2 regions of the Pseudoalteromonas sp. AS71 genome follow, and region 1 is predicted to be linked to the other one. Evidence: predicted binding sites of a transcription regulator. Region 1 holds the regulator's gene; the other holds the start of a gene.
The links. The regulator ArgR, encoded in region 1, controls arginine synthesis, uptake and breakdown. The targets are predictions, from matches to a motif close to ANTGAATANNTATTCANT.
Positions count from the first base shown of each region.

Region 1 (15,531 bases):
TAGCAAAGCACAAAACATGTATGCCTCGTTAAATATGGAGTATCCAGTTAAGTCGGGTGTTGAACTATCAAGTTTGGTTGCCTCTTGGGGTAGCTTTAAAGAAGACAGCTTGCCACTTGATGAGATTAGTAAGTATCGTCCGTTAGCACTTAAGCTAATTGATGAGGTGAAGTTCGATCTTTAATGACTAATAAATTTAAGCTGTCTAAATGGCAGCTCTTTGCGTGGTCGACAGGCTTAATTCTATCGGCCCCGTTGTTTTTTCTTCTTTTTGAATCTCTACAAGGTAGCTCTGAGGTGTTTTCTCACCTGTGGGATACCGTGCTTTGGGATTACATAACTAATACCGTATTGCTTGTTTTAGGTGTTTGCGTCCTTAGCTGCGCCATAGCTTTGCCACTTGGGTGGCTAACGGCTTACTGTAGTTTCCCGGGTAAAAAACAGTTTGAATGGGCTCTTATGCTGCCCCTTGCTATGCCCACCTATATTATTGCCTATGTATACACTGATTTATTAGATTATGCGGGCCCGGTGCAAATAGCACTGAGAGAATGGTTTGGCTGGCAATCGCCTAATGACTATTGGTTTTTTGATATACGTACACTGCCCGGTGCCATCGTTATGCTTGCCTTGGTTCTTTACCCGTATTTATTTTTAATTTTTAAAACGGCCCTTCGCGAGCAGTCATTCAAATTAGTGCAAGCTAGCCAGTTAATGGGGTTATCTCCTTGGCAAAGCTTTTTTAAAGTAAGCTTAGTGCTCTCTCGTGGGGCTATTGTGGCGGCTCTTGCGCTTATTAGCATGGAAACCATGGCTGACTTTGCAACAGTGAGTTATTTTGCCGTGAGTACATTAACAACCGCCGTATACGATACGTGGTTTGGTTATTACTCACTTACAGCGGCCGCTAAAATATCGGGTGTGATGTTATTACTGTTATTTTTAGCATTAATGGCAGAGCGCTTTAGTCGTCGTAATCAAGCGGTATTTGAGCGCCAATCAAGCGTAAATAGTGAATCTCTCTATGTATTAAAAGGAAAGTCAGCTTGGCTATCAACGGCCTTTTGCAGCTTTATTTTACTTATCGCGTTTGTAATTCCTATTGCAGTACTTATAAATTACGCCATTACCTACTTTGATAAAGCATGGAATGTAGAGTTTTTTAGTTACGCTTGGCAAAGTTTAAAAGTGGCAGGGGTTGTGAGCCTAATAACGATTACGTTGAGTATTTTTGTTGTTTTTTATCAGCGTGTGGCAAAGCAAACGTATCCGCTTGTTCCTGGGCGTTTAGCAAGCACAGGCTATGCGTTGCCTGGCACGGTACTCGCTATTGCGGTTTTGTTACCCCTTACATTATTAGAGAACACCATTAACACAGCGCTCGAGCCGTATAATTTAGATATTGGCTTACTGCTTACAGGTAGCATTCTTACTATTATTATTGCTTACATTGTTAGGTTTTACGCCATTGCACACGGAGCAATTGAGTCGAGTTTTTTACGTATTAGCCCATCACTTGATATGGCAAGCCAATCAATGGGTAAAAGCCAAGGGCAAACGCTGCGTTTAGTGCACTTACCTTTACTGCGAAGAGGATTGCTTACTGCTGCGTTATTGGTATTTATTGAGTGTATGAAAGAGTTGCCGGCTGCGCTATTGCTCAGACCGTTTAATTTTGAAAGCTTAGCTACTCATGTATTTCAGTATGTGAGTGACGAGCAATTAGAGCTTGCTTCAATATCGGCTTTATTTATTGTTATTGTTGGGTTTATTCCTTTGTATTTTATTAATCGTTCTATGGAGCAGCGTAGTTAAATGAGTAGTTTAATTTTACAAGGCGTGAGCTATCACTATAACGGCACAAAGGTTATCCACGATTTAGATTTAACGGTGGGTAAAGATGAAATTGTTTGTCTACTTGGAGCGAGTGGGTGTGGCAAAACGACCACGTTAAAAGCGATTGCAGGTTTAATTGAAGCTAAGCAAGGGTCTATTTTTATAGACGGTAAATTAGTGAGTGATGAGCAATCGTTTGTCTCGCCTGAGCACCGTAACATCGGCATGATGTTTCAAGATTATGCGCTGTTTCCGCATTTAACGGTGGCAAATAATATCGCATTTGGGCTTAGTAAAATGAGTAAAGCTCAAAAGCAGCAACGCGTTGATGAAATGCTTAAGCTTGTACATTTAATTGGCTGTGCTGACAGGTTTCCACACCAGTTATCGGGTGGTCAACAGCAGCGTGTAGCTATTGCTCGTGCATTAGCTTATAAGCCTAGTTTATTGCTACTTGATGAGCCCTTTTCAAATATCGACACACAAGTACGCTTTGAATTAATTGCTGATATACGTCGAATTATTAAGGCAACTCGAGTATCTGCTGTATTTGTTACACATTCAAAAGAAGAGGCATTTGCCTTTTCAGATACACTTGCCATTATGCATCGCGGTAAAATTGAGCAACAAGGCACGCCTGAGCAGCTTTTTGCAGCTCCATGTTCAAAGGAGGTTGCAGAGTTTCTGGGTCAAGGCATATACTTGAGTGCAGAAGCATTAACAGCAACTGAATATAAAACACCATTTGGTTTAGTCGAATCTTATGTTGAGAGTAAACATAACGTAAGCGTCGGGCTTATATATGTACGCCCCCATCAAATAGAATTAGTGGCAGATAACCAAAGTGACAAATTCAGCAAGCGAGCTACAATCATAAGTCGTCGCTTTATTGGTTCGGCGTATGTTTATTCGGTTGTTATTGATGAACAAGAAATTGAAGTTGCTGCACAATATGGCCAGTCATTTGAAAATAATGAGCAGGTTATAATAAAAATAAAACCTCACACGGTGAATTTTTTCGAATCGTAATTAATTTGTTATTCGCTGTGTTTTTATCTGTAAAACTAAGGAATAACAATGGCGCAAGCGCAATCAGGGATTTGTGCTGAAGCAAACTTACACGGTTTGCACTTATTTTTTAATGTGTTTGATGGTCAAGATGAATCACTTCGCGCAAAGTTAAAACAAGTAAGCGCCATTGAAGAAGAGTTTAGCGATCAATTTTCAGAATCAATGCTCTCTTGTATGGTTGCTATCGGTGCGCAATATTGGCCGCATATCCTCCCTGAATACATCCCAAGCGAATTACAGAGCTTTCCTAATATAAACCATAGCGATCATCAAATGAGCGTACAACCGTGCGATTTATTTGTACAAATTCGCTCTGACCGTGAAGACGTTAACCATTTATTTGCGCTGCAAGTTTTAAAATTATTTGCCCCCGATGTTGAGCTGGTGGAGCAAATTCGTAATTTTCGCTTTTTAGATGGTCGTGATTTTAATGGTTTTATTTATGGTGGCGATACAGCTCATGGAAGAAAAAAGCGCGCTACGGCTTTAATTAGTAACCCTGGTAATTTTGAAGATCAGGGAAGTTATATTCATGTACAGCGTTATAAGCATGACTTAACTATGTGGCAGCACTTATCATTGAGCGAGCAAGAACAAATAATGGGGCGTACGCGCCTTGATAACACACTAATTACCCCCGCAATTGAAACCAGCCATGCTTCGCGAAGTGAGCTAAAAGACGAAGACGGACAATCGCTACTATTAAATCAGAGCATGCCTTATGGCGATGTGTATGAGCAGGGAATGTTATCAATTACATGCGCTTGTACGGGTACCGCATTTGAAAAAGTACTTAATAGTCGTTTAGGGGAAGGGGATTGTTACGACCACTGGCTTGATTTTACTCAAGCCGATATGGGTTCTGCTTTCTTTGCGCCTTCAGTCGGGTTTTTAAAACAAATTTAGTTTGCTATTAAACCGTATCAAATAAAATGCGAACACGTTCAAGTGTTACATCTATTTCAGATATTTTAGCAGGAGCGATAAAAATAGTATCGTCGCCTGCAATTGTTCCTAGTACGCCATCTGCTTTACCTAATGAATCTAATAAACGCGCAATAAGCTGAGCAGCACCTGGACTGGTACGAATGATGATCATCATTTCGTTGTGCATAATGTCGATTACTAATTGGCGTAATGGGCTTTTAGCCGTAGGTACACCCATTTCAGCAGGTAAGCAGTAAACCATTTCTTGCTTGGCATTACGTGTGCGTACAGCGCCAAATTTACTTAACATGCGTGATACTTTACTTTGGCTTATATTGTCAAAGCCTTGATCTTTTAACGCATCAACTATTTCGCCTTGAGATCCAAAATTTTCTTCTTTTAATAGTGATTTAAATGCTTTTACCAGTGCTTCTTGTTTATCTTGTGGTTGCATAGTCTTTATTCGTTTTTGTTATTTATGCTGCAAATTCTACACAAAAATGAATAATTATGCAGCAGTTGTTTAGTTAACTTGCCAGTTTGATGCGTTAAATCACAAAAGTTTACGACTATGGTCGAAAATATACTTGAAATAGACAGGATAAATTTGTTTTTAGTCGCTAATTTCATTATCTTAAGAGCCACAAATGTTTCCTACCTCAAATTACGGAGAATTCCAATGAAAGTTGCTGTATTAGGTGCTGCAGGCGGTATCGGCCAAGCGTTATCTTTATTATTAAAAACAGGCTTACCAGCTGGCTCTGAATTATCACTTTATGATGTTGCACCAGTAGTACCAGGTGTTGCGGTTGACCTTTCTCACATCCCAACAGATGTTAAAGTAGCAGGCTTTGGCGCAGACGAATTAAACAAAGCGCTTGAAGGCTCTGATATCGTTCTTATCCCAGCGGGTATGCCACGTAAACCAGGTATGGATCGTGCTGATTTATTTAATGTAAATGCTGGCATCATCAAAACTTTAGCAGAAGGCATTGTTGCTAGCTGTCCTAAAGCGTTAGTAGGTATTATTACTAACCCAGTAAATGGCACAGTTCCAATTGTTGCTGAAGTATTCAAAAAAGCAGGTACTTACGACGCTAAACGCGTATTCGGTATTACTACGCTTGACGTTATTCGTTCAGAAGCATTTGTTGCTGAACTTAAAGGCGTAGACGTAGCAACTGTTAAAGTACCAGTAATTGGCGGTCACTCAGGCACAACTATTCTTCCTCTACTTTCTCAAGTTGAAGGTGTTTCTTTCACTGATGAAGAAGTTGCTGCACTTACTCCACGTATCCAAAATGCGGGTACTGAAGTTGTAAATGCTAAAGCCGGTGGCGGTTCAGCTACATTATCAATGGGCGCAGCTGCTGCTCGTTTTTGTATGTCTTTAGTTAAAGGCCTACAGGGTGAAGAAGTGGTAGATTACGCTTATGTTGCTATTGAAAATGGCGATGCAGAGTACTTTGCTCATCCAGTACGTTTAGGTAAAAACGGCGTAGAAGAAATTCTTTCTTACGGCGAACTAAGCGCATTTGAAACAAAAGCAAAAAATGACATGCTTGAAACACTGAAAAAAGACATCAAAGAAGGTGTTGATTTCATGGCGTAATAGCCAATTTAAGCAACAAAAAAGCCTGCATTTGCAGGCTTTTTTATTGCTCAGAATTAATTTCACACTGTGTAACTAGTTAAAACTAGTGGTCGCGGTCAACCGCAATACGTGCAAGGCTTATAAGTGCTTGCTTATAGTCAGACTCAGCTAAAAAGTCTAAACACGCAATAGCTTTGTCAGCTTCAAGCTCAGCTTTTTGCATTGTAAATTCAAGCGCATTAGTTTGCTTTAGTGCCGATAAAATTTCTTCTAAATACTCCATACCATTACTGTGCTCTATTGCATCACGAATAAGCTGTGTTTGCTGCTCGCTACCATGTTGCATGGCATAAATAAGCGGAAGGGTTGGTTTGCCTTCAGCTAAATCATCACCAATGTTTTTACCCAACTGCTCAGCATCTGCATTGTAATCAAGTACATCATCTACTAGCTGAAATGCAGTACCTAAATGCATACCGTACAGGTTTAGTGCATCGAGAGTACTTTGGTCTTGCTCAGTAATAATGGCAGCAAGCCCTGTCGCTGCTTCAAACAACTTAGCTGTTTTAGAGTAAATAACCTGCATATAACTGGCTTCGGTCGTATCTGGGTCGTTGCAGTTCATTAACTGCAATACTTCACCTTCAGCAATAATGTTTGTTGCATCGGCAAGTACTTGCATAACCTGCATTTTGCCAAGGCCAACCATAAGCTGAAATGAACGAGTGTAAATAAAGTCACCAACCAATACGCTAGCAGCATTACCAAATTCAGCATTTGCTGTAGGCGTGCCACGTCGTAAGTTTGATTCATCTACAACATCATCATGCAATAGCGTTGCTGTATGAATAAACTCAACAATTGTTGCAAGTGTTATGTGATCTTTACCCTGATAACCGAGCGCCTTGGCTGCTAAAATCGCCAGCATTGGACGAACGCGTTTGCCGCCACTGCTAACTATATATAAACCAAGCTGATTAACTAACGCCACATCTGAGCGCATTTGCGCATGTATAAGTTGATTGACGTCATTCATATCGCTTTCGATTAACGCCTGGATAGCTTTTATATCCATTGATCTCCGAGCCAATTTTTATGTGTGAACGGCGCAGATTGTACAACAAAAAATGCACTAGCTCGATATTTTGTGACGATTGATTGAAAAAACACTATTAAAGTACTTAATTTAGACTGAATTGGCCAAGATAACTGATTAATTGATAATCAATATACAGTTTGTGGTGTGCTTAGATATTAAGCTGTGAGGGTCATATTTGAGTACATTAATTTATTTCGACTAAGAGTTAAAAAGCGCTTGGCAAAAGGGCTAATTAATATAAAATGGGGTAAATATTGAATTGCTCTCAAAGCAGCTACTTTTTATTCATTTTAATTACAAAATAGGCTTGCTAGTTATTTCGCGTTAGCGTAAACTTCGCGCCCTATCGAAGAATATTTTAGTTGCGCCGATTTGAGGGTGCACAGACGGAGTTAATTATGTACGCGGTTTTCCAAAGTGGTGGTAAACAGCATCGTGTGACTGAAGGTCAAACGATTCGTCTTGAAAAATTAGACGTTGAAACTGGTGCGGCAGTAGAATTTGATTCAGTACTTTTAGTTGCTGATGGTGAGAAAATCGAGATCGGTGTACCGTTCGTAAACGGTGGCAAGATAACAGCTGAGGTTGTTTCACATGGTCGCGGTGAGAAGATTAAGGTTGTTAAATTTAGACGCCGTAAGCATTCTCGTAAGCAAATGGGCCATCGTCAATGGTTCACTGAAGTTAAAATCACTAGCATTAGCGCTTAATTAGAGGTACTTAGAAATGGCACATAAAAAAGCAGCTGGTAGTACTCGTAACGGTCGCGATTCAGAAAGCAAACGCCTAGGTGTTAAGCGTTTTGGTGGCGAATCAGTTCTAGCGGGTAGCATCATTGTTCGTCAGCGTGGAACTCGTTTCCACCCTGGTACTAACGTAGGTATCGGTAAAGATCACACTATCTTCGCAAAAGCAGATGGTAAAGTTCAGTTTGAACAAAAAGGTCCTTTAAACCGTAAATACGTAACTATCGTAACTGAGTAATCAGTAAGGTAGTTAAAAACCCCGCCTTTGCGGGGTTTTTTGTTTTGTAGTCAGTCAAAATATATACCCAAGCCTGCATTTGTGTTGGCTTGGGTATATAATAGAGTTATTAAACAAGCCAATCCCTAAAGTGAGTAATCATGAAGTTTGTAGATGAAGTAGAAATTCGCGCAGAAGCTGGAGACGGTGGCAGCGGCATCGTGTCTTTCCGTCGTGAAAAATATGTTCCAGATGGTGGACCAGACGGCGGTGACGGTGGAGACGGTGGTAGTGTTTATCTACAAGCTGATGAAAACTTAAATACCCTAATTGATTATCAGTTTGAGCGTTTCCATAGGGCTGAACGTGGGACTAACGGTCGTAGCCGTAACTGTACAGGCCGAAAAGCCGACGACTTATTTGTTATGGTGCCTGTAGGCACACGCATCATGGATGTTGATACCCAAGAGGGACTTGGCGACTTAACTCAACATGGTCAACGAATTTTGGTTGCAAAAGGTGGTTTCCACGGCTTGGGGAATGCACGTTTTAAATCAAGTACTAACCGTGCACCTCGTCAAAAAACATTGGGCACACCTGGTGAAGTACGTAACTTAAAATTAGAGTTACTATTATTAGCTGATGTAGGCTTACTCGGATTACCAAATGCAGGTAAATCTACGTTTATCCGCAGTGTATCTGCAGCGAGACCAAAAGTAGCTGATTACCCATTCACGACGCTTATTCCTAATTTAGGTGTGGTACGTCCTGAAGCAAATAAATCGTTTGTTATAGCCGATATTCCAGGTCTAATTGAAGGTGCATCTGATGGTGCAGGCCTTGGTATTCGCTTCTTGAAGCATTTAGAGCGTTGTCGTGTGTTATTACACATTATTGATGTAATGCCGGTAGATGGTTCAAACCCTGTTGATAATGCATTCTCGATTATTAACGAGCTACACCAATACAGCCCTAAATTAGCTGAAAAGCCACGCTGGTTAGTGTTTAATAAAATAGATTTATTACCAGAAGACGAAGCAAAAGCGCTATGCGAAGCGATTGCAGAAGAACTGGGCGAAAGTGAAAATATTTATCACATCTCAGCAATTAATAAACTTAATACTCAACCTTTAATCCACAACATAATGACGCTTCTCGATAGCATGCCTAAAGAGAAGTTTGTACAAGTTGAAGATGAAGAAGTTGAATTCAAGTGGGATACCTATCATGAAAAAGCCACTAAAGGTAAGGGCAATGATGATGATTGGGACGACTGGGATGAAGATGATTACGACGTAGAAGTAGTCTACGAGCGTTAATTAAATAGAATTTATTAAAAAGGAGCTTATGCTCCTTTTTCTTTGTTTAAGAATAAAGTACTAGGTGTTTATTATGATAATTTCAATGATTGCAGCAATGGCAAATAACCGTGTAATTGGCCTAGATAATAAAATGCCATGGCATTTACCAGCGGATCTTCAGCATTTTAAAAAAGTAACTACGGGTAAACCTGTGATCATGGGTCGTAAAACTTTTGAGTCAATAGGCCGTCCTTTACCTGGGCGTCGTAATATTATTATTACTCGAAACAGCGAATATTCTGCAGAGGGTATTGAAACTGTAACCACCCCAGAGGATGCATTAAATCTAGTTTGTGATGTAGAAGAAGTGATGATTATTGGTGGTGGCAATATTTATGAGCAATTTTTACCGAAAGCAGATCGCTTGTATTTAACTTTTATTAATTTAGATGTTAATGGCGATACGCAGTTTCCTGATTACAACAAAATCGCAAATTGGAATATAAAAGAAGAGCAAGAAAACCTTCCAGATGATAAGAACAAATCTAGTTATAAATTCGTAACTTTATATAAAGAACATTAACATTATTGCGTAATTTTTGATAGATTGATATAATATTCGATAGTCTATGTAAGAATAAAGTATTATAAAGGGTTTGTCATGTTTAAATTACCAAAGCTAGTTGCACTTACTGCTGTTGTCGCTGTAAGTTCGTTGTCGTATACAGCACCAGCAAATGCTGAAGATCAATTAGCGGTATCTATTTGTGAGTACATTGCTGCTGATGATAAAAACCGATTACGTAGTAAGCTTAAAAGCTCTCGCGTAAAAATTCGTAATATCTACGATGCAGTACAATGTAATGGTAATAACTTACTACGTCATGCCGTTGCGAGTAATGCAGTAGATACAGGTGAGTATATAGTTAAAAACTTATCAAAAAGTGCTTTAACAGATGGTGCCGACATTGCTTGGGCTGAAGGCAACTTTGCCAGCTCACCACTTATTGCAGTAATTAAAGATCGCGCTGGTCTTTAATCATAAATAGATTTTACAGCTCTACTTCGAATAAGTATTGTTGAAAAATTGATTGGTCTAGGTTTGTTATTAATAACAAACCTAGACTTATTTCTCTTAGCTAATCTAATCTCACTTCCTAACAAAATTATTAATAAGTTCACTATTTACCTATCTATTTTATATTCCCAAAGTGTAGAGTCTTCACTTTAAAAGCAGCTTCAAATTTACTTCTTCAAAAGAGGTAACTTTATTCAGCTGGTATCTATTTTGTATCTGCTAGTTTATTTACAAACTTAATCACTAAGGATAGATATGAAAGCTGTAATTCCAGTGGCTGGCTTAGGGACAAGAATGCTCCCTATGACAAAAGCTATTCCAAAAGAAATGCTCCCTATAGTCGATAAACCACTTATCCAATATATTGTCAGCGAATGTGTGTCTGCTGGTATTAAAGATATTGTATTAGTTACACACAGCTCTAAAAATGCAATCGAAAACCATTTTGATACAAGTTACGAGCTAGAAGCTACTCTTGAAAAGCGTGTTAAACGTGCTTTATTAGATGAGATTCGCTCTATTTGTCCGCCTGATGTAACTATTATGAGTGTTCGCCAAGGTGAAGCTAAAGGGCTAGGGCATGCTATTTTGTGTGCTAAGCCAATAGTAGGTGACGACAACTTTGTAGTGCTCCTGCCAGATGTGATACTTGATGCTTATACTGCCGATCAAGAAACTGAAAACTTAGCGGCCATGATTAAACGCTTTAAAGAAACTCAAGCAAGTCAAATAATGCTTGAGCCAGTAGCTAAAGAAGACGTTAGTAAATATGGTATTGCTGATATAAACGGTGTTGAGTTAATGCCAGGTAAAAGTGCTGCAATTAAAGCGATGGTTGAGAAACCTGATGCAGACTTAGCACCTTCAAACCTTGCTGTTGTAGGGCGATATGTACTGAGTAAGAATATTTGGCCTCTACTCGCAAAAACGACTGTAGGTGCTGGCGGTGAAATACAACTTACAGACTCTATTGACGCATTAATGGCGCAAGAAACCGTTGAAGCATTTCATATGAGTGGTCGCTCTCACGATTGCGGAGATAAGTTGGGTTATTTAAAAGCAATTGTAGAGTACAGCATGCGGGATAAAAAGTTAGGTAATGACTTTTCTCGCTTTATAAACGATTTGAATTTACCTTAACTACAGAGCAATAAATTTTATGAAAACTATAGAAGCTAAAATAGTTTTCATAAAATGTAGTGAACTCAGTCTATAAACCCTTGCTAGACTACCTTGAGTTACTAAGTTAGTTACACTTTACCTACACTGTAATAGGTTACGTAGTATGATTGTTACTTATTCTGTATTGATCTTTTAAAGGAACCACCATGATTGAGCAAGGCCAAGAATTACCATCGGTTACGTTAACGCAATTAACTGACGACGGTATGCAATCTCTTACAAATAAAGAGTTATTTGAAGGCAAAAAAGTCGTGTTATTTGCAGTACCAGGTGCATTTACACCAACGTGTTCAAATGCCCATTTGCCTGAGTTTATTACTCTTGCTGATAAAATTAAAGCAAAAGGTGTTGATGCTATTTACTGTGTATCTGTTAATGATGCATTTGTTATGAAAGCATGGGGCGACTCGCAAAACGCGCAAGAAATAGCAATGCTTGCTGATGGCGATGGTAGTTTCACTAAATCGTTAGGGCTTGATAAGGATACCGCTAGTTTTGGTGGTGTACGCTCAACGCGTTACGCTATGATTATTGAAAATGCAGTCGTAACTGGTTTATTTGTAGAGCAAGACAAAGAGTTTGTTGTAAGCCGTGCAGAATCAGTACTAGAGAAGTTATAACAGTAATAAAGTGTAGGTTTTAGCTTTAATTAATCAGCTACTTACTATTTAAAAACCGATGTTGGAAACAACATCGGTTTTTTATTTACGGTTTAAACTTTAAATTACGGTTGGTACTGCCCGCTAAGTGTTAAACCAGAGAAAGTGCTATAAGCGTTCACGCTTAAGTGCCAAGTACCTGCTTGTGGATTGGTAAATGTACATGTTTCTGCGTTGCCATTTTTATAAGGGCGACAATCGTACGTAGTGGTTGTTGGTTGGCTGCCATATTTTACAAATAAGTCTGCATCGCCACTTCCACCTGACGTTGTTACTGTAAACGTACTCATTCCTGCAGGTACATCTAACGTGTAATGTTTCCACTGACCAGTATTGGCTGTCACATCGCTTATAGTGCCGCCGCCAGCTTGTGGAGTACCTGAACCGCCACCAGATGATGAACCACCAGTAATATTACCCACTAAGCTCACAGCTGAATACGCAGAGTAGCCGTTAAGCATTACGTGGTAAGTTCCTGCTGTAGGGTTATCAATAGAACACTCTTCGCTATTACCGCCTTTATAAGGGCGACAGTCATAGGTAGTTGTTGTAGGTTTGCTGCCCGCACGTACGTATAAATCAGCATCACCAGTACCACCACTCATAGTGAATGTTACGTTAGTAGCACCGCTTGGCACTGTCATCGTGTAAAATGCTTGTACGTTCGCAGCCCCACTTAAACCTGTTTTAGCTTCACCATTAATAAGCTCGCTATCGCCACCTGTAGGCGGGGTAGTGCCGCCACTTGCTGCTGCAACAGCTGCGGCTGCATCAACAATACCCGTACCACAGCTAGTACATGTCGCAGGGAACGAACGGGTTGTCGACTTTAAAATACTTTCTATTTCATCAGGCGTTGCATCTGGTTTTGCTTGCTTAATAAGTGCCGCAACACCTGCTACGTGAGGCGCAGCCATTGATGTACCTTGCGAATAACCGTAACTGTCGCTTGAAGGTGTAGACGAACCTGAATTGTAAGTTGATAAAACACCTTCTGAGTCGTTTGCAAAGCTTTGCGCGCCGCCCGGTGCTGCAACATCAATATTGCTACCGTAGTTTGAGTAATAAGCTCGGCCGCCATTACGGCCTACTGATGCTACGTTTACTACACCATTACAGTTACCTGGGTTGTAGTTTGCCGAGTTATCGTTATCGTTACCTGCAGCAATAACTACCACAGTGCCGTTACTACGCGCGGTATTAATTGCATTTTGAGTTGTAGAGCTACATGAACCGCTGCCACCTAAACTCATATTAATTACATCTGCAGGGTTTGAGTTTGCCGGAATGCCTGAAACACTCCCACCAGATGCCCAAATAATACCGTCTGCAATATCAGAGGTTAAACCACCACACTTACCAAGCACACGAACAGGCACTACTTTTGCATTATAAGCTACGCCTGCCACGCCTTCGCCGTTATTGGTTACCGCAGCAACAGTGCCGGCTACATGTGTACCATGCCAGCTAGAATTTTGTGCACCGTTAGTACCACACTCGTTTGCTGCAACAGCATCACCCGGATCACGTGCATCGCTATCGCGACCACCGCCATCGTTTGCTACCGATAGGTTAGAGATCATATCGTAACCCGGTAAAATGTTAGCATTTAAATCGGCATGTGGGCGGTAACCCGTATCTAGTACAGCTACAACTACACCGCTACCCGTTGCGGTATCCCAAGCGGTCGGTAAATTTAAACCACCGGCTTGCTCGTAGTAATGCCATTGGTCATCAAAGCGAGGGTCGTTAGGAGTTGAAAACGGCTTTAACATTTGATCCACTTCAATGTATTCAACATTGCCAGAATCAACCATTTCTTGCATAAACTCTTGCGCTTCTGCTGTACTTAATTTTTTATCAGCACGCATTACGTGGTGGTTATTAAGTGCCATTGCACGAATATATTTTGCTTTTACTTTGCCTTTTTTAGAAGCGAAGTTTTTAACAAAGCTCTGTGCGCGCTTTTTCATGCTAGATGGGCTTGCGTCAGCAGTTGAGAGGCTCGCCATTTCGTTATTATTTTTATATTTAATAATAAACTGAGTTTCAAAGCCGCCTTGGCTTTGTAGCTTAGCTGATGTTTCAGCCATTGAACTTGAAACCGATTGAGCCATGCCAGATGTTGCTGCAAAAAGCGTACTAACTGTAATTGCAATTGCGCATCTTTTAAAAGTTTTACTTGTTGTCATAATTATCCCTAGATTTTTATTTATTATTTCGTGATTTAAGATCACGATGCGGGAACAAAAGTAAACGATCTGTTAATTTGGTTAAAATATCAATTTAGTATGTACCTCTTTCATTTAGTTATAACTCAGGTTTTTAGCGGTTTACTCGTTGTTTAGTATTTGTCATATAAATTGAAAATAAGTATAAAGGGTTGTTTTTTTTGTGCGGGTAATTATTCCTCTCTTATTACTGATGCGTTTTTGTTGTGTTATTACTAATAATTGAAATGCTGCGCTGTTAGCTATTAAATTTTGCTATAATCGAGCAAATTTTTTAATGAGATAAATAAATGACCCAAGTAGATGTAATTGTAATAGGTGCGGGAGCAGCAGGATTAATGTGTGCAGCGCAAGCTGGATACCGTGGCCGAAGCGTTACAGTACTTGATATGGGAAAAAAACCAGGTCGTAAAATTTTAATAAGTGGTGGTGGGCGTTGTAATTTTACAAATGAAAATGCAACCCCGGATAACTACTTATGCACAAACTCTCATTTTGTTAAATCATGCTTAAGTCGTTATACACAGCATGACTTTATTGAGCTGGTGGACAGGCATGGCTTGGCGTATCACCATAAAACACTAGGTCAGCTTTTTTGCGATAACAATGCACAAGACATTGTTGATATTTTACTGACCGAATGTGAGTGGGCCGGGGTAAATATAAAGCTACGCAACGAAGTGATCAGCGTATCAAAAACCGAAATCGGCTATAGCGTTACCACAGAGCAAGAAACATTAAGCTGTGAGTCGTTAGTCATTGCATCAGGTGGCTTAACCATGCCAAAACTAGGTGCAACACCAATAGGTTATAAAATTGCAGAGCAGTTTGGATTAAGTGTATTACCAACTATGGCTGCACTTGTACCGTTTACTTTGCATCAGCACGATAAAGAGCGTTTTGAAGGGCTCTCGGGAATTAGTATTCCTTGTGAAGTTTCAAGCGAAGACGGCACTGTATTTAAAGAAAATATCCTCTTTACCCACCGAGGGTTATCGGGCCCTGCAATATTGCAAATAAGCTCATTTTGGCGAGCAGGGCAGGCTGTTACTATAAACCTATTACCTGAAATTAATTTAAGGCAGCAACTTGCCGATTGGCGAGAAGCGCAAGCCCAAAAGTCGCTAAAAAACAGCCTTTCGACTATTTTACCTAAACGCTTTATAGAAATACTGCACGAAAGCAAAGCGATACCAGATTGTAATATTAATCAGCTTACACATGCCCAAATAGATGAGTTAGTAAATTACATTCATGCGTGGCAAATTAAACCCAATGGCACAGAAGGTTATAGAACAGCAGAAGTAACATTGGGCGGTGTAGATACCGACGAGTTGAGCTCAAAAACCTTTGAAGCTAAAAAAGCTAAAGGCCTATACTTTATAGGCGAAGTAACTGACGTAACGGGCTGGCTTGGGGGCTACAATTTCCAGTATGCTTGGAGCTGTGGATTTGCTTGTGGGCAGTACGCTTAGGTTGTGTAGAGACAATAAAGTTTGTAACCTTGGGGTGATCGCTTCACCCCTTAACCTTGGTAAAAAATATTATTTAAAATATGATTAAAAGTTAACCACTTGAATTTAATGTATT
Region 1 is NZ_JBBMQZ010000007.1:37,742-53,272, forward strand. It holds gene WNY98_RS06900 (Fe(3+) ABC transporter substrate-binding protein) at 1-184, shown strand, start outside; gene WNY98_RS06905 (iron ABC transporter permease) at 184-1,815, shown strand; gene WNY98_RS06910 (ABC transporter ATP-binding protein) at 1,816-2,865, shown strand; gene WNY98_RS06915 (Dyp-type peroxidase) at 2,914-3,813, shown strand; gene argR (transcriptional regulator ArgR) at 3,821-4,288, opposite strand; gene mdh (malate dehydrogenase) at 4,514-5,446, shown strand; gene ispB (octaprenyl diphosphate synthase) at 5,532-6,503, opposite strand; gene rplU (50S ribosomal protein L21) at 6,926-7,237, shown strand; gene rpmA (50S ribosomal protein L27) at 7,254-7,511, shown strand; gene cgtA (Obg family GTPase CgtA) at 7,652-8,809, shown strand; gene folA (type 3 dihydrofolate reductase) at 8,883-9,374, shown strand; gene WNY98_RS06955 (DUF3718 domain-containing protein) at 9,453-9,830, shown strand; gene galU (UTP--glucose-1-phosphate uridylyltransferase GalU) at 10,125-11,009, shown strand; gene WNY98_RS06965 (peroxiredoxin) at 11,198-11,671, shown strand; gene WNY98_RS06970 (S8 family peptidase) at 11,776-13,902, opposite strand; gene WNY98_RS06975 (NAD(P)/FAD-dependent oxidoreductase) at 14,232-15,416, shown strand.

Region 2 (15,531 bases), on a different contig from region 1:
CAAATACAGCTACAACACCATGTGGCTTATGGCGAATCATCGCACGGCCAAGTGGCATTGCGTTTTCTACGTCGCCAGTGCGCTCTAAAAATGCTTTTTCAGAAATGGCAATTTTACCAACCATAGCACCCGCTTCTGTGCGAGTTTCCCACAGTGGCTTACCTGTTTCTTGTGCGATAGTAATAGCGAGCTCTTCGCTGTTTTCTTTTAATTGCGCTGCGAATGCTTTAATTATTTCTAAACGCTCAGTAAAGCTTTTATCAGCCCATGCATAAAACGCTTCGCGCGCTGCATTTACTGCGGTGTCTACTTGCGCCGCAGTTGCCGATGAAGCCTGCCAAATAACGTCGTTATTTGCAGGGTTTACTGAATTAAATTCTGTGCCTTGGCCTTGAGACCATTGACCATTTATAAATTGTGCAGGATGAGTCATATACTTTCTCCTAAATTAAACTGGGGTTGCGCTAACAATATCGCCAGCTTGCAAATGCAGTGCATCTGCTATTTCTTGCGATAAAATAAGGCTTTTAGCTCGATCGTCAAACGACATTGGCGCAACAGTCGCTCTAAAGTCATTAAGCTTTTCGTTAGCTAGTAACACCATGGTGTCGCCAGTCATTTGGCCTATTTCAACTTTAAAGTTATGCGCATTACGAATAGTCGCAATGTTATCTACTTTGGCTTCAACAGTTGGGCCCGCGTCAAAAATATCTACGTAGCCATTAAACGTAAAGCCTTCGCTTTTTAATAATTCAATTGCTGGGCGTGTATTGTCGTGTACCTTACCTATTACAGCTTGCGCATCTTTACTTAGCAAATTTACGTAAATTGGATATTTAGGCATTAGTTCAGCAATGAAAACCTTTTGGCCAATACCTGTTAGGTAATCGGCTGTTGGAAAATCCATTGAGAAAAAATGCTCTTCTAGCCACTGCCAAAAAGGGCTACTGCCGTTTTCGTCAGACACACCGCGCATTTCTGCAATCACTGTTTGTGCAAAACGCTCTTGATGCTGCTTTATAAACATAAAGCGCGCTTTGGAAAGTAGTTTACCGTTACAATTTTTACGATAACCATCTTTTAAAAACAATGTGCAAAGCTCTGTAGCCCCTGTGTAGTCGTTACATAGCGTTAGAATATCAACCGCTTTGTATACATCTAATGTGCGCGAAGAGTGAATCACTTTACTTAAGTGATAATGATAAAATGCATCATCAAGCCCTACTGCCGCTTCAATTGCAGACGTTCCTACAACTTCACCGGTTTCGCTATCTTCAAGAACAAACAGGTAGCCTTCGTCACCAGGTTGTGACGTTTGTTTAGCAAAAGAGCTTACTGAATGGTCGATCTTTTTTTGCAATAGTTCTTCGTTTAATGGCAAAGACGTAAAACCATGCCCTGATTCGTGGGCAATTTTCAGTAATGCTGAATAATCATTTTGCTGGATTGGGCGAAGGATCATCATGAGTCCGCTTGCTCCCTTATAAATAACGGTAAATAGGAATTGCAGGGCAAGCAGTGCTTGCCCTTAATTGGTTGGCTTAAGTCGCTTATGCGTTTACTACGCTTGCTACTGCTTTTTCAAAGCGTGCCATACCTTCGCGAATGTCCGCTTCAGGAATTACTAAAGATGGAGTGAAACGTATTACGTCTGCACCAGCAACTAATGACATAAGGCCTTGCTCAGTCCCTGCCACTAAAAACTCTTTTGCACGACCTTTATATTGCTCGTTCACTACTGCACCAATTAATAAACCTTGGCCACGGATTTCGCTAAATACGTTGTATTTTTCGTTAACCGCAGTAAGTAGTTCATTAAATAATGCTGCTTTAGCTTTTACGCCAGCAAGTACTTCTGGGGTATTTACTGTATCAAATGCAGCTTCTGCAACAGCACACGCAAGCGGGTTGCCGCCATAAGTAGAACCATGAGTACCTACTTTAAGATGCTGTGCAATTTCAGTTGTTGTGATCATAGCGCCAATAGGGAAACCGCCGCCAAGTGCTTTAGCTGAAGTTAAAATATCAGGTACTATGTTTAAGCCTTGGTATGCGTATAAATCGCCAGTACGGCCAACACCTGTTTGAACTTCATCAAAAATAAGCAGTGCGTTATGTTTAGTACATAAATCGCGAACGCCTTGAGCAAACTCGTCAGTCGGCGAAACAATACCGCCTTCACCTTGTAGAGGTTCCATCATTACGGCACATGTTTTGTCGCTAATAAGCGCTTCAAAAGCAGCTAGGTCGTTGTAATCACAATGTACAATGTCGCCAGGCTTAGGACCAAAACCATCTGAATAGGCAGCTTGGCCGCCAACGGTTACGGTAAAGAATGTACGACCGTGGAAACCTTTGTTGAACGCGATGATTTGTGATTTTTCTGCGCCAAACTTATCAAGTGCAAAACGACGCGCTAATTTAAGCGCTGCTTCGTTTGCTTCTGCGCCAGAGTTGGCAAAGTAAACTTTTTCAGCAAATGTCGCATCAACCATTTTTTTAGCTAGGCGAAGTGCCGGCTCATTGGTCATTACATTTGATAGATGCCAGATTTTTTCGCCTTGCTCTTTTAATGCGCCTACTAATGCAGGGTGGCAATGGCCAAGACAGTTAACTGCAATACCACCAGCAAAGTCGATAAACTCTCGACCTTCTTGATCCCATACGCGAGAACCTTCGCCTCGAACAGGAATTACGCTTGAAGGTGCGTAGTTAGGAACCATTACGTGATCAAATAATTCGCGATTGACTGTCATTTTATTTCCTCTTAATTGTGAGCAACACAAAACATCAAAATAGGTGTTTGGTTAATATTTGTAACCAACTTTATAGGCAAGATCAGTAACCTGATAATTGCGCAAAATTGCTTTGTGGTTCAATTTTCAGACGCACATTATTTCAGAATTACTTATATCTGTCTCGTTAAAAACTTTCATGTATCCCTTGAAAATAAAGGGCTAAAGATATTATTTCATAGATAGTGAATAACTATTTGCATAACTATTTATGCTTATTTTTAGGCAACTAACCGCATGAGCACCGAGGCGCGGACGCTTTAATCGGCAAATATGCAATATAACAATAGAGTGAGAATGAATGGTTAGTCGCAAAAGAATTAACAAAAAATTCAGATTTTTAGTCAATTTGAATAGCTAAATTGGTAAAATTACTCGATTGGAGGGTTTTTAGTTCCGTTTTAGTGAACTTAAAGTACGAAAACCAGCTTAGAGTTTCGTCAGGTTCAATAAGTTGATGCTCTTTTAAATTAAGGTATTGAGAGTAGCAACGTGCCTTTAGCATTACTTGTGTTAACGGCAGTAATGTATCGCCCTTATCTACCCCATTTACTAGCTGCTGCATTACACCTTTAAACAGTAAATATTTAAAAGCCATTTTGTCTATTACTTTGGCGCTTACTTCTATCGACTTATTGCTAAGTAGAGTGGTTAAAAAGAGCGGGTCGGGCTGTAGCTCTAATAATGCGGTGTGTAAATCTTTTTGGTTTTCATTTCGGGCTAACTGCACTTTACGTTGCCATACTTTCTCAAACGTTTTTAAGTACAAACGCACCAATGCAATTCGTCCTACATCTAAAAGCATTCCAAGGGTAAATGCATGGACGTCATTCACATTATTAATTTGTGCAATTTTTTGCGCTGCAATCGCGTTTGCCATCGCGCTGTCGCGTAGCCGGCGTTTTAATAATGAAAATGGCTCGGTGCTATGTGGCATCCAATGACGGGCAGCAAATGTAGGAATAACGAGCTGTAAGTTATCAAGGCCAATATAACGAAGGGCGAGCGATGGCTTATCTACTTTTACAGACGTGTTTTTACTACGTTGATTACGATAGTAAGGTAAATTAACGAGCGTTACTAACTCCCTACCCAACCAGCTTAAATCATTAACCAATGGCTCTAAACGCCCTACCGATGCCGACTTTACAGCTAATATATCGAGTATATTGGCAATGCCATCTTCAATGCCTATGGTGCTATGAATCACGCCATCTATATCTTCGAGCTGCTTATATATAGCTGTTTCAATTGTTTTGTGTAGTTGCTCACTCGCTTGAGCGCGATACTTATGATGTGCAGTACTGCTTTGCTGGCGTTTATTCTGTGCGGCCACTTCAACCTGAAGCAAAGTACGTTGCTTCATCGGTTCGCCGTAATCTATATCTAATGTATGAATGAAACCAATTTGCTGATGCGCAAAGCTGTGCCCAAGCAATAAGTCATGAGCCCGTTGGCTTAATATTTTGGCAGTACGCTGTTGCGCTTCAAGTTCAGTCATGACATCCATTAATAAAGTATTAAATGCTCTGTGTATTATAACATTAGAAGCGAGTTAAAAAGTTATCAAGCAGTTCTAAGCCTTGATCAGTTAGAATAGCTTCGGGGTGAAACTGCACACCTTCGATTGCTAATTCTTTATGAAGCAATCCCATAATTTCGTCAAACTCGCCTTGCTCAGTCTGAGTCCATGCTGTTACTTCAAGCTCTTTAGGTAGAGTTTGTGCTTTAACCACTAAAGAATGATAACGACATACCGTTAACGGATTGGCTAAACCTTTAAACACACCTTTATTAGTGTGAACTATGGGTGATGTTTTACCGTGCATAACCTTTTTAGCACGAATTACATCTCCCCCTAAAGCTTGCGCGATAGTTTGATGCCCCAAGCAAATCCCTAGAATAGGGTATTGTCCTTTTAGTTGCTCAACAACATTTAATGAAATACCCGCTTCGTTAGGCGTGCATGGTCCCGGCGATAACACGATGTGCTGCGGGTTTAACTGTTTTATTTGTGCAATGCTTAGCTCGTCATTACGTTTTACTAAAACGTCTTGATCTAAACGCTGAAAATATTGCACTAAGTTGTAAGTAAACGAATCGTAGTTATCGATCATTAACAGCATTACACAACAAACCTTATAAATTATTGACCACTTACTTCACACAAATGGTACTAAGCGCTGCATTCTACCACTATTAACTAGCCAACATAAATTAGCAAAAAGCGTTAAAAATTAACTGTTTTTGCTAAAAGTTCTTTAAAGTCTTTAGTGGGTACTGGTTCACTTAACCCGAACTCTGGTTAAGAGATTTATTAACGTATTAAATCATGGTGATATTTAAACTTATTCTCTCAAGTCAGAGATTCCTTGCACCTTGAGCAATAATATCGAGCTTTAAGCTTTTCGCGAGTAGTTAACACACCTTTTAGGCTGTATACCCCAACAATAAATTATTGACCCCTAAAGTACGTGCGTTTATTGATCGCTCTATTAAACACTTTAGTGAAATGCCTAACTGAGCAAAATAAACAGATTGTTTGTGCTGCATCAAATTAGCGGCTCAATGGTTGAATTATATCTATATAAGCCCCAGTGTATTATATGAAAGGCAGTAATTCACTCATACAACTCACTTACTTGTGAGCTCATTTATATCCTATTAAGGAGCGAATATGTTAGGCGAAGACCACTCATTAACTAATGACTTTCCAGAGTACTTAAGGACAATTGCCGAGTTAAATGAAAGCGATACTGAATTTGCAAAAAAAGCAGATAAGTACGACAAGCTAGATAAAGAAATTAGAGTGTTAGAGCTCAAAGATGCGCCCATAAGCGATGAGCAAATGCATCAGCTAAAACATGAACGTACAGAATTAAAAGATTGGCTATACGAGCGCTTGCAGCAAGAGCAGTAATGCAGCTAAAAAAAGAGCTCACTGACAAGTGAGCTCTTTAGATCAACCATAAGGATTTTTTCTAAAACTTTACAAAGCCACCCACAGATTTCATAAATATAGTACTTGGGTTAATAACATCTTTGCGTTTCTAGCAAGTGCTATCGGTAACACCGGTAAGTAAAACTGATTTATTTATGTTGCTTTATCCTAACTTTGTTCTCGCTATATTAGCAGCCCCCCTACCGCTGAAATTAGGTCAATAATCGAATCAGTTTATCTAATCAATTGATAAAGCTAAGCCTATGTTAGTTAATATAAAAGCATTCCTTTAAGAGGAAGATGAGTGTTTAAGCTGAATATTTTTTATGCTTTTATTTGAATTACTCAGCAATCATAACTATTGTTTTTAAACCACCTTAATAGTAGTATTTATCATATAAATACACTTTTCGAGAAATAACATGAAAGTTTTAGTTACTGGCGGCATGGGTTACATAGGTAGCCACACATGTATTGCATTGCATGAAGCAGGTATTACACCTGTTATTTATGATAACTTGTCTAATGCAAGTGCGCGGGTACTTGACCAACTCGAAAAGATTACAGGTACTCGGTTTGAGTTTATTTTGGGCGACATACAAGACGAGCAACAGTTTAAGCTCGCTCTAAAACACACTAAAGCCGAAGCTGTCTTTCACTTTGCAGCTTTAAAAGCCGTTGGCGAATCTACCGAGCAACCGCTGCGTTATTATCAAAATAACGTGTCGGGCACATTAAGCATGCTACAAAACATGCAAGATGAAGGCGTTAACCATATTATATTTAGCTCATCGGCTACAGTATATGGCGAGCCAGACTACCTCCCTATTGACGAAAAGCATCCTATACGCGCAACGAACCCTTATGGTTGGACTAAAGTCATGGTTGAACAAGCCATGCAAGACGTATGTAATGCCAACAGTCAATTTATGGGTATTGCGCTTCGTTACTTTAACCCAGTAGGTGCACACCCAAGTGGTTTATTAGGTGAAAGTCCTAATGGTATTCCTAATAACTTAATGCCATTTATTGCCCAAACTGCAGTAGGTAAACGTGACGTGGTTAATATTTTTGGTGACGACTACGACACCGAAGATGGCACAGGCGTGCGCGACTATATTCATGTTTTAGATTTAGCTAAAGGTCATGTTGCGGCATTTATGCAGCATAAAACAGATACCGCCTTTCATGCTTACAACTTAGGCACAGGGCAAGGTTATTCTGTGCTTGATATGATCAACGCATTTAGCGTATCAGCCAATAAAGATATTCCGTATAAGATTGCACCGCGCCGAGCAGGTGATATTGCCTGTAACTACGCCGATGCTACAAAAGCGCAAAACACACTTAACTGGTACGCAGAACTAACACTTAGCGACATGACAAACGACACATGGCGCTGGCAAACTAATTACCCAAGTGGGTTGGAGAGTTAATATGGCTTTATTAGAAAGTACTCACAGACGTAAAAATCCGCTAACGGGTCGTTGGGTATTAGTGTCACCACATCGTAATAACCGTCCATGGTTAGGCGCAACAGAAGCCGTTAACGAAAACGTATTACCAAAACACGATGAAAACTGCCCACTTTGCCCAAGTAATACCCGTGCAAATGGCGACAGTAACCCTGATTATAAATACACACACGTATTTAGAAATGACTTTGGTGCACTCACACCTAATGCCAGCGAGCAATTACAAAGCTTAGAATCAGACAGCGATTTATTTATTGCCGACGAAGCCAGTGGCGAATGCCGCGTAATTTGTTTTTCGCCAGAGCATAATAAAACACTACCAGAGCTTAGCCAAAACGCATTGCACGAAGTAGTAAAAACCTGGAAACAAAATTACACAGAGCTTGCACAGCAGTACGAATGCGTACAAGTTTTTGAAAATAAAGGCGAGATCATGGGTTGTTCGCAACCTCATCCTCACGGCCAAGTATGGGCACATTCGCATTTATCAACCGAAATAGAAGCCGAAGATAACCAGCAGCTTAACTATTATAAAAAGCATGGCACAGCCATGCTTGCCGATTACGCGCAAAAAGAGCAAGCAGATCAAACACGTGTTGTATTTGAAAACGAACATTGGCTTGTTGTTGTGCCATTTTGGGCAGCGTGGCCGTTTGAAACAATGCTAGTAACTAAAGATAACATTCAAAACTTTAGCCAGCTAAACGATGCGCAAACCGACTCTTTGGCTCAGGCACTTAAAGTATTAACCACTAAGTACGACAACGTATTTAATTGCAGCTTTCCCTACTCAATGGGTTGGCACAATGCACCGGCTAATAGAGGCTCTGATGAGCAACATTGGCGTTTGCATGCCCATTTTTATCCGCCGCTACTTCGCTCTGCTACTGTTAAAAAACACATGGTAGGCTACGAAATGCTAGGCGAAAGCCAACGCGATTTAAGCGCAGAAACTGCTGCTTCTATTTTAAAAGCAGCCAGTACAACACACTATAAAAATACAGCAGGACACACAGATGAAGCTTAACGAATTCCAACAACAATTTTTGTCACTGTATGGCGCGCCTGCTCAAGGTATTGCAGCAGCACCGGGCCGTGTAAACCTCATTGGCGAATTTACCGACTACAACGACGGTTTTGTTTTACCGTGTTCGTTAGAGTTTCGTACCCAAGTAATGTTTAAAGAGCGCGACGACAATATTATCACTGTGCATTCTTTAAATTACCCAGGCGAAAAAGACAGCTTTAGTGTTGATGAAGAAATCACTGAAGGCCAATCGCAATGGGGTAACTACATTCGTGCTGTTACTTACGTTCTTAAAAGAGCGGGTTACACTCTGCGTGGTGCCGACCTACTAATTGACAGTAACTTACCGCAAGGTAGTGGCTTGTCGTCATCGGCCGCACTAGAAGTTGCTGTAGGCGGTATGTTTAACCATATTGCACAGCTTGGTTTACCGCCAGAGCAAATTGCGCTATTTGGCCAAGAAGCCGAAAACGACTTTATGCATTGCCAATGCGGCATTATGGATCAGCTTATTTCAGCCAAAGGCGAAAACGGTCATGCGCTATTAATTGATTGTGAAAACCTAGCAACTAAATCAGTTAAAGTTCCTGATGATTTAAATATCGTTATTGTTAATTCAAACTACCCGCGTAAATTAGTTGATAGCGAATACAACCAGCGCCGTATTGACTGCGAACAAGCTGCTGTAAAAATGGGTGTAGAAACACTTCGCCAAGCAACCATGACTGCCCTGCAAGCAGTAAAAGCGACATTAAGCGAAAACGAATATAAACGTGCACACCACGTAATTAGCGAAAACGACCGTGTAATTGCAGCAACAACTGCACTACAAAATAACGATATGGATGCACTTCGCACGCTAATGGCAGCATCGCATCAATCACTTAAACACGATTTTGAAGTAACCGTACCTGCAACCGATGGTCTAGTAGAGATTTGTAAAGAAGCCATGGGCGATCGCGGTGCAGTACGTATGACGGGTGGCGGCTTTGGTGGCGCAATTGTATGTTTGTGTCGTGATGCTGAAGTACCACTAATTAAAGCAGCGGTTGAGCAGCACTACTTTGAACGCTTTAACTTAAATGCTGATATTTATGTATGTTCAGCGGGCTCAGGATTACAAATTACGTCTTTTTAAATAAAACTAAGGAATAAGCATGGCAAAGGTTAATTGGGGAATTATTGGGTGTGGCAATATAGCTCACACCTTTGCTAAAAGCATTGCGCATTGTAGTGATGCACAGCTTATTGGCGCGGCATCAACGAGTATGCAGCGCGCTAAAGAATTTGCCACACCATACAATATCCAAGACTATGAGAGCTATCAAGCTCTTATGCAGTGCCCAAATATAGATGCCATATATATTGCTAATACGCACGATCAACACTTTAAAACTATCGCCCAATGCTTAAAACACAATAAGCACGTGCTAAGCGAAAAACCAATTACCGTTAATGCTAAGCAGTTGCAAAGCCTCACTAAGCTTGCCAAGCAACAAAACTGCTTTTTAATGGAAGGCGTTTGGATGCGGTTTTTACCAGCCATAGTAAAATTACAACAACTCCTAAGAGAAGATGTTATTGGTAATGTGCACAGTGTTAATGCCAACTTTAGTTTACCTGGCAGCTTTGCAGACACTCACCGATTAATGAACCCTGTAACAGCGGGTGGCGCCCTGCTCGATTTAGGTATTTACCCTATTTCGATTGCTGATGTGGTATTTAATAAAGCCCCTGAACACATCAAATCCTTTGTACATAAAAGCACAACCGGTATTGATGAGCGAAGCACTGCTTTAGTTGATTACGGTAACGGGCAATTTGCATCTCTTGCCAGCGCATTACAACAAAGTGGCCCCACAGAAGCATGTATTAATGGTGAGCTTGGCTATATTCGAATACCTCAATTTGTAGGCGCGCAATCTATAGAGCTACATATAAGTGACCAAGACCCTAAATACTTTGAATACAACTTTAGCGACGATGAAAACTTTAAGTTTGAAATTGCACATGTCACGCAGTGTATATTACAAAAACAAACCCAAAGCAGCGTGTTGCCACTAAGTACTAGCTTACGAGTTATGAATATAATGGATACCTTGCGAGCACAATGGCAACTGCAATATAGCAATGCCGTCGAGTCGGCTGAACTGACTAATTAAAAAATAAAAATACACAACAAGGACACACAATGACACACACACTCAAGGCGCTTTCAAAAGCCATATTACTTGCTACGTGCAGTTTATCTGTCAGTGTAGCTGTTGCTGAATCTAATAAACCAGAGCAGCTATATCCGCCAATCACTAGCGAAGTACTCCCAGAGCTTGCAGCTAAAGGTAGCTACAATGTAGGTGTGCAAACACTTGATTTAGTTAACCCTGCGCAATTTGACCCCGCTACACAAGGTCAAAAAGATCGTCCTTTAAAAGTAGAGGTGTGGTATCCGGCTGCAAATACAGCAAAAGCGCCACTTACCAGCTACACAGATGAAACTCGCTCAGGTAAAGAGTTTACTTTGCAAGCCGATGCAATGCGTGATGTCGCCATTAATAATAAAGAGCACTACCCTGTCATTGTGCTTTCGCACGGTTATACCGGTTACCGTACAATTATGTACTACCTTGGCGAGCATTTAGCATCGCACGGTTACATTGTTGTTGCACTTGATCATACCGATTCGACCAATGCCGATGTTGATTTTAAAAACGCACCATTCTCTGGCTTTTTTAGTACGCTAATAAATCGTTCACGCGATCAGCAGTTTGTTATTAATTACTTTAATGAGCAAAAAAACTTTGCAAGCAAACAAGTAGATAACAAAAGCGCAGGCGTAATTGGTTACTCAATGGGTGGCTATGGCGCTGTAAATACGATAGGTGGCTGTTACGCTTTTAATGAGCAAACTACGGCTATGTTTACGGGTATGAAAGACCCTGCTCAAATTGAAAAAGTACAGCAATTACTAAACAGCTGCGCTGGTGGGCAATACCAAAACCCAAAAGTAGACCCACGTATAAAAGCGATGGTGGCCTTTGCCCCATGGGGCGGACAGCACGCTATATTTGATGCCAAAGCAATGGAAAACATTAAAGTACCTTCGCTTTATGTAGCCGGTAACCTAGATGACATTTCAGGCTATGAAGGCATTAAAAACCTTTATGAACAAACAGGCAGCAAAGATAAGTACATGCTTACTTACAAAAATGCACGCCATAATATTGCACCACACCCAGCCCCTGCTATTGCACAAAGCAGCAGTGAGCTAGATATAGGCCATTACTACGAGCCTTCGTGGTCTATGCGCACACTAAACGAAATCAACAAACACTTTGTACTTGCCATGATGGATTGCCACGTAAAAGGCATAGCCAGCGAGTGTAAATACTTAGATTTACCACAAAACGGCGACCAAGCTGTTGTTGACGGTAAGCCGCTGCCACAGTGGCGCGGGTTTGATAATCGCTTTTCTACCGGTATGGATTGGCAACAAGCTAAACCTCACACCAAGTAATAATAAGCTTTAAGCGGCTGTTTTTAATCAATAGCCGCGTACGCCCTTAAAATAATGCAAAAATAAAACGCCTTTTATATAAAAGAGTTACCAACAAATATTAGCGTGTTTATTTTTTAATCTGCTATTTTAAGAAAAAACCATTGCCATTAACTTCGGTTAAAGGCAATCTAGTCATATATAAGATAAGATAAATAACACAAATATCATGTCCAAATACATACTCTCAATTGATCAAGGAACCACAAGCTCTCGGGCCATCTTGTTTACAAAAGATGCAGACGTTTTTGGTACAGCACAACAAGAATTTTCGCAGCATTTTCCACAAAATGGTTGGGTAGAACACGACCCTAACGATATTTGGCAAACAGTGCTTAGTACTAGCCGCGAAGTCTTAACTAAAAACGATGTAAAGCCTGAAGAAATTATTGCCATTGGTATCACCAACCAACGCGAAACCACGTTAGTGTGGAACAAAAAAACAGGCAAAACAATTTATAACGCAATTGTTTGGCAAGACCGTCGCACTAGTGACTATTGCGAAAGCCTAACAACTGATGAGCTTTGCCAAACAATAAGCGAAAAAACAGGCTTATTGCTCGACCCTTATTTTTCGGCCACTAAAATTCGTTGGATTTTAGATAACGTTGAAGGCGCACGCGAACAAGCTCTTGCAGGTGAGCTCGCCTTCGGTACAGTTGACACCTACCTGCTTTGGCAGCTAACAGGCGGCAAAGAGCACCGCACCGATGCAACCAATGCATCGCGCACCATGTTATTTAATATTCACACCCAGCAATGGGATCAAGAGCTTTTAGAGTTATTCGATATTCCAGAATCTATGCTTCCAGAAGTAATGGATTCAGCTGACGAGTTTGGCTCAACCAGTGCTGACATTTTTGGTGCGCCAATTCGTGTTTGTGGTATTGCCGGCGATCAGCAAGCTGCACTTGTTGGTCACGCATGTTTTGAACAAGGCATGGCAAAAAGCACTTACGGTACAGGCTGTTTTTTAATGCTTAATACTGGCGAAAAAGCACTGACCTCAGAAAATCGCTTACTGACCACTGTTGCCTATAGATTAAATGGCAAGCCAACTTACGCCATTGAAGGCAGTATATTTATGGCTGGCGCAACGATGCAGTGGATTGTTGAAGGCTTAAAACTACTTAGCCATGCTGGCGAAAGTGAATCGATGGTTAAAGATGTACCGCTCGATCATGGTGTATTTTTAGTGCCTTCGTTTACGGGTTTAGGCGCTCCTTATTGGGACCCTAATGCACGTGGCGCTATTTTAGGTCTAACACGCGATTCAGGTATTAGCACTATTGTTGCGGCTGCTCTGCAATCAGTTGGTTACCAGACCAAAGATTTACAAAAAGCGATGGAGCGTGATGGTCTTCGCCCAAGTGTGCTTCGTGTAGATGGCGGTATGGTAAAAAATAACTGGGTTATGACCTTCTTATCAAATATTTTAGGCGCAACAGTTGAGCGCCCAACTGTGACCGAAACGACCTCTTTAGGCGTAGCATATTTAGCTGGCTTACAAACAGGTGTGTACGAGTCAACCGAGCAGTTATCTAAAATGTGGACATGCGACCGTCGTTTTGAGCCAACTATGAGCGCCGACGAACGTAACGATTTATATGCAAAATGGCAACACTGCGTTGCTCAAGTATGTTTAACGAATAAAAACTGTCCGGAGTAAGTACTAAGTGGCTAAGCAAATACTTTAGCCACTTCGCCTTTTTAACTTAGCCAATAGCTAGATTTAAAGGGATGCTTTACTGCTTTAAATTGAAAATGGATCAGCGTCAAAATTAACGAATAAAAAACTGGGTTTTCTATTGTCAAATGGAAACAGCAGCTTTATGATGCTTATGTCTTATTTATATTACAAATAAAAAGGTTAGCTCGGTGGAATTAGCAGATAACGAATATGACTTACTAGTCATCGGTGGCGGTGTAAACGGCACTGGAATAGCAGCTGATGCAGCAGGCAGAGGATTAAAAGTACTCTTGTGCGAACAATCAGACCTTGCCTGTGCAACATCTTCAAACAGTTCTAAGCTGATCCACGGTGGTCTGCGCTACCTTGAGCACTACGAATTTAGATTAGTAAAAGAAGCCTTAGCCGAGCGTGAAGTGCTACTTAAAAACGCACCTCACATTATGTGGCCACTTACTTTTAGATTGCCGCATCAAAAGCATCTACGCCCTGCATGGATGATTCGCATTGGTTTGTTTATGTATGACAACCTAGCAAAGCGCGAAACACTAGCGGGTTCTCGAAGCATCAAGTTTGGCGAAAATAGCGTACTAGAACCTTCTATTACCAAAGGTTTTGAATACTCAGATGGCTGGGTTGATGACTCTCGCTTAGTCGTTTTAAACGCCCTAGCAGCACAGCAAAAAGGCGCCGTTATTACCACGCAAACTAAGTGTGTAAATGCCAAACGCGAGCAAGGTAAATGGCAGGTAACGCTTGAGCAGCAAAAAAGTAAAGCTAAATACAGCATTTCTGCCAAAGGTATTGTTAACGCTGCGGGCCCTTGGGTTGCTAAATTATTTGATGAAGCGCTAGCAGAAAAGTCGCCACAAAATATTCGCCTTGTGAAAGGCAGCCACATTGTGGTGCCGCGCATTCACGATGAGAAGCAAGCTTACATTTTACAAAATAAAGATCAGCGTATTGTATTTGTTATTCCGTTTGAAGATGACTTCTCACTTGTTGGCACAACCGATGTAGAACACACAGGTGAAGCGCAAGACGTTAAAATTAGTGATGAAGAAATCGATTACTTAATTGATATTACTAACAGTTACTTTAAAAACCATATTAAACGCGAAGATATAGTACATACCTTCTCGGGTGTACGCCCATTACTTGATGACGAATCAGTTAATGCACAAGCCGTTACTCGCGATTATAAATTAGAGCTTTCGAGTGACGCCAAGCAAACACCACTATTGAGTGTGTTTGGTGGAAAAATTACTACTTATCGTAAACTCGCCGAAGCTGCAGTTAATAAGCTTGAAGAATTTTACCCACAAATGAGCGAAGCGTGGACTAAGCACAGCTCACTCCCTGGTGGCGATTTTAGCTCTGTAGAAGCTCTTAAATCAGAGCTAAAAGCGAAATATGAATGGCTACCTGAAATAACACTTAAACGCTTTGTGCGCACTTACGGTACTCGCGCTAAAATTATACTAGGTAGTGCAACTGGACTGAGTGATTTAGGCCAAGATTTTGGCCATGGTTTATTTGCAGCAGAAGTAAATTACTTGCTAAATGAAGAGTGGGCAGAAAACGCATACAATATTTTATGGCGTCGTAGTAAATTAGGACTACGTTTTAATGAGGCACAAGTTGCTACGCTTAATGATTATATTGAGCAAACCAAAGCGGCTAAAATTGCTTAATAACCGCTAAAGTAATTGGCTGTTGTAGTCCTAAAAACTTCCCGTGCAACCCCTTTATAATTGATTATTATAGAGGGGTTTATTTTTTTGACTCTAAATTAAATAAATAATTAAAGCCACTTAGCGTGGCAGTTTTAATATCAAACTCAACACACTTAACACCAATTTGCTTAAGTGCTGTGGTAAAACACATATTAAGTTGCTTTGTACCAATCACCACAACTTGTGTATCACTCAATAATTGCCACTCGCTTGCATGGCGAGCTGCTCGTACATCGCTCCCTATTAATACGCCCGACAAATAGGCTTTTGCTTGTACTGGTGTTAGCTCCTTTGAAAGCTGGCGGGTACGCACA
Region 2 is NZ_JBBMQZ010000014.1:112,597-128,127, reverse strand. It holds gene astD (succinylglutamate-semialdehyde dehydrogenase) at 1-433, opposite strand, end outside; gene astA (arginine N-succinyltransferase) at 449-1,465, opposite strand; gene WNY98_RS12205 (aspartate aminotransferase family protein) at 1,551-2,756, opposite strand; gene WNY98_RS12200 (HDOD domain-containing protein) at 3,136-4,296, opposite strand; gene WNY98_RS12195 (aminodeoxychorismate/anthranilate synthase component II) at 4,340-4,921, opposite strand; gene WNY98_RS12190 (YdcH family protein) at 5,473-5,715, shown strand; gene galE (UDP-glucose 4-epimerase GalE) at 6,159-7,172, shown strand; gene WNY98_RS12180 (UDP-glucose--hexose-1-phosphate uridylyltransferase) at 7,174-8,238, shown strand; gene galK (galactokinase) at 8,228-9,376, shown strand; gene WNY98_RS12170 (Gfo/Idh/MocA family oxidoreductase) at 9,396-10,400, shown strand; gene WNY98_RS12165 (dienelactone hydrolase family protein) at 10,430-11,752, shown strand; gene glpK (glycerol kinase GlpK) at 11,961-13,460, shown strand; gene glpD (glycerol-3-phosphate dehydrogenase) at 13,670-15,175, shown strand; gene WNY98_RS12150 (2-dehydro-3-deoxygalactonokinase) at 15,255-15,531, opposite strand, start outside.
Region 2: WNY98_RS12205 (aspartate aminotransferase family protein) is a predicted target of ArgR. The motif match lies at 2,992-3,009, and genes of this name have one in related genera.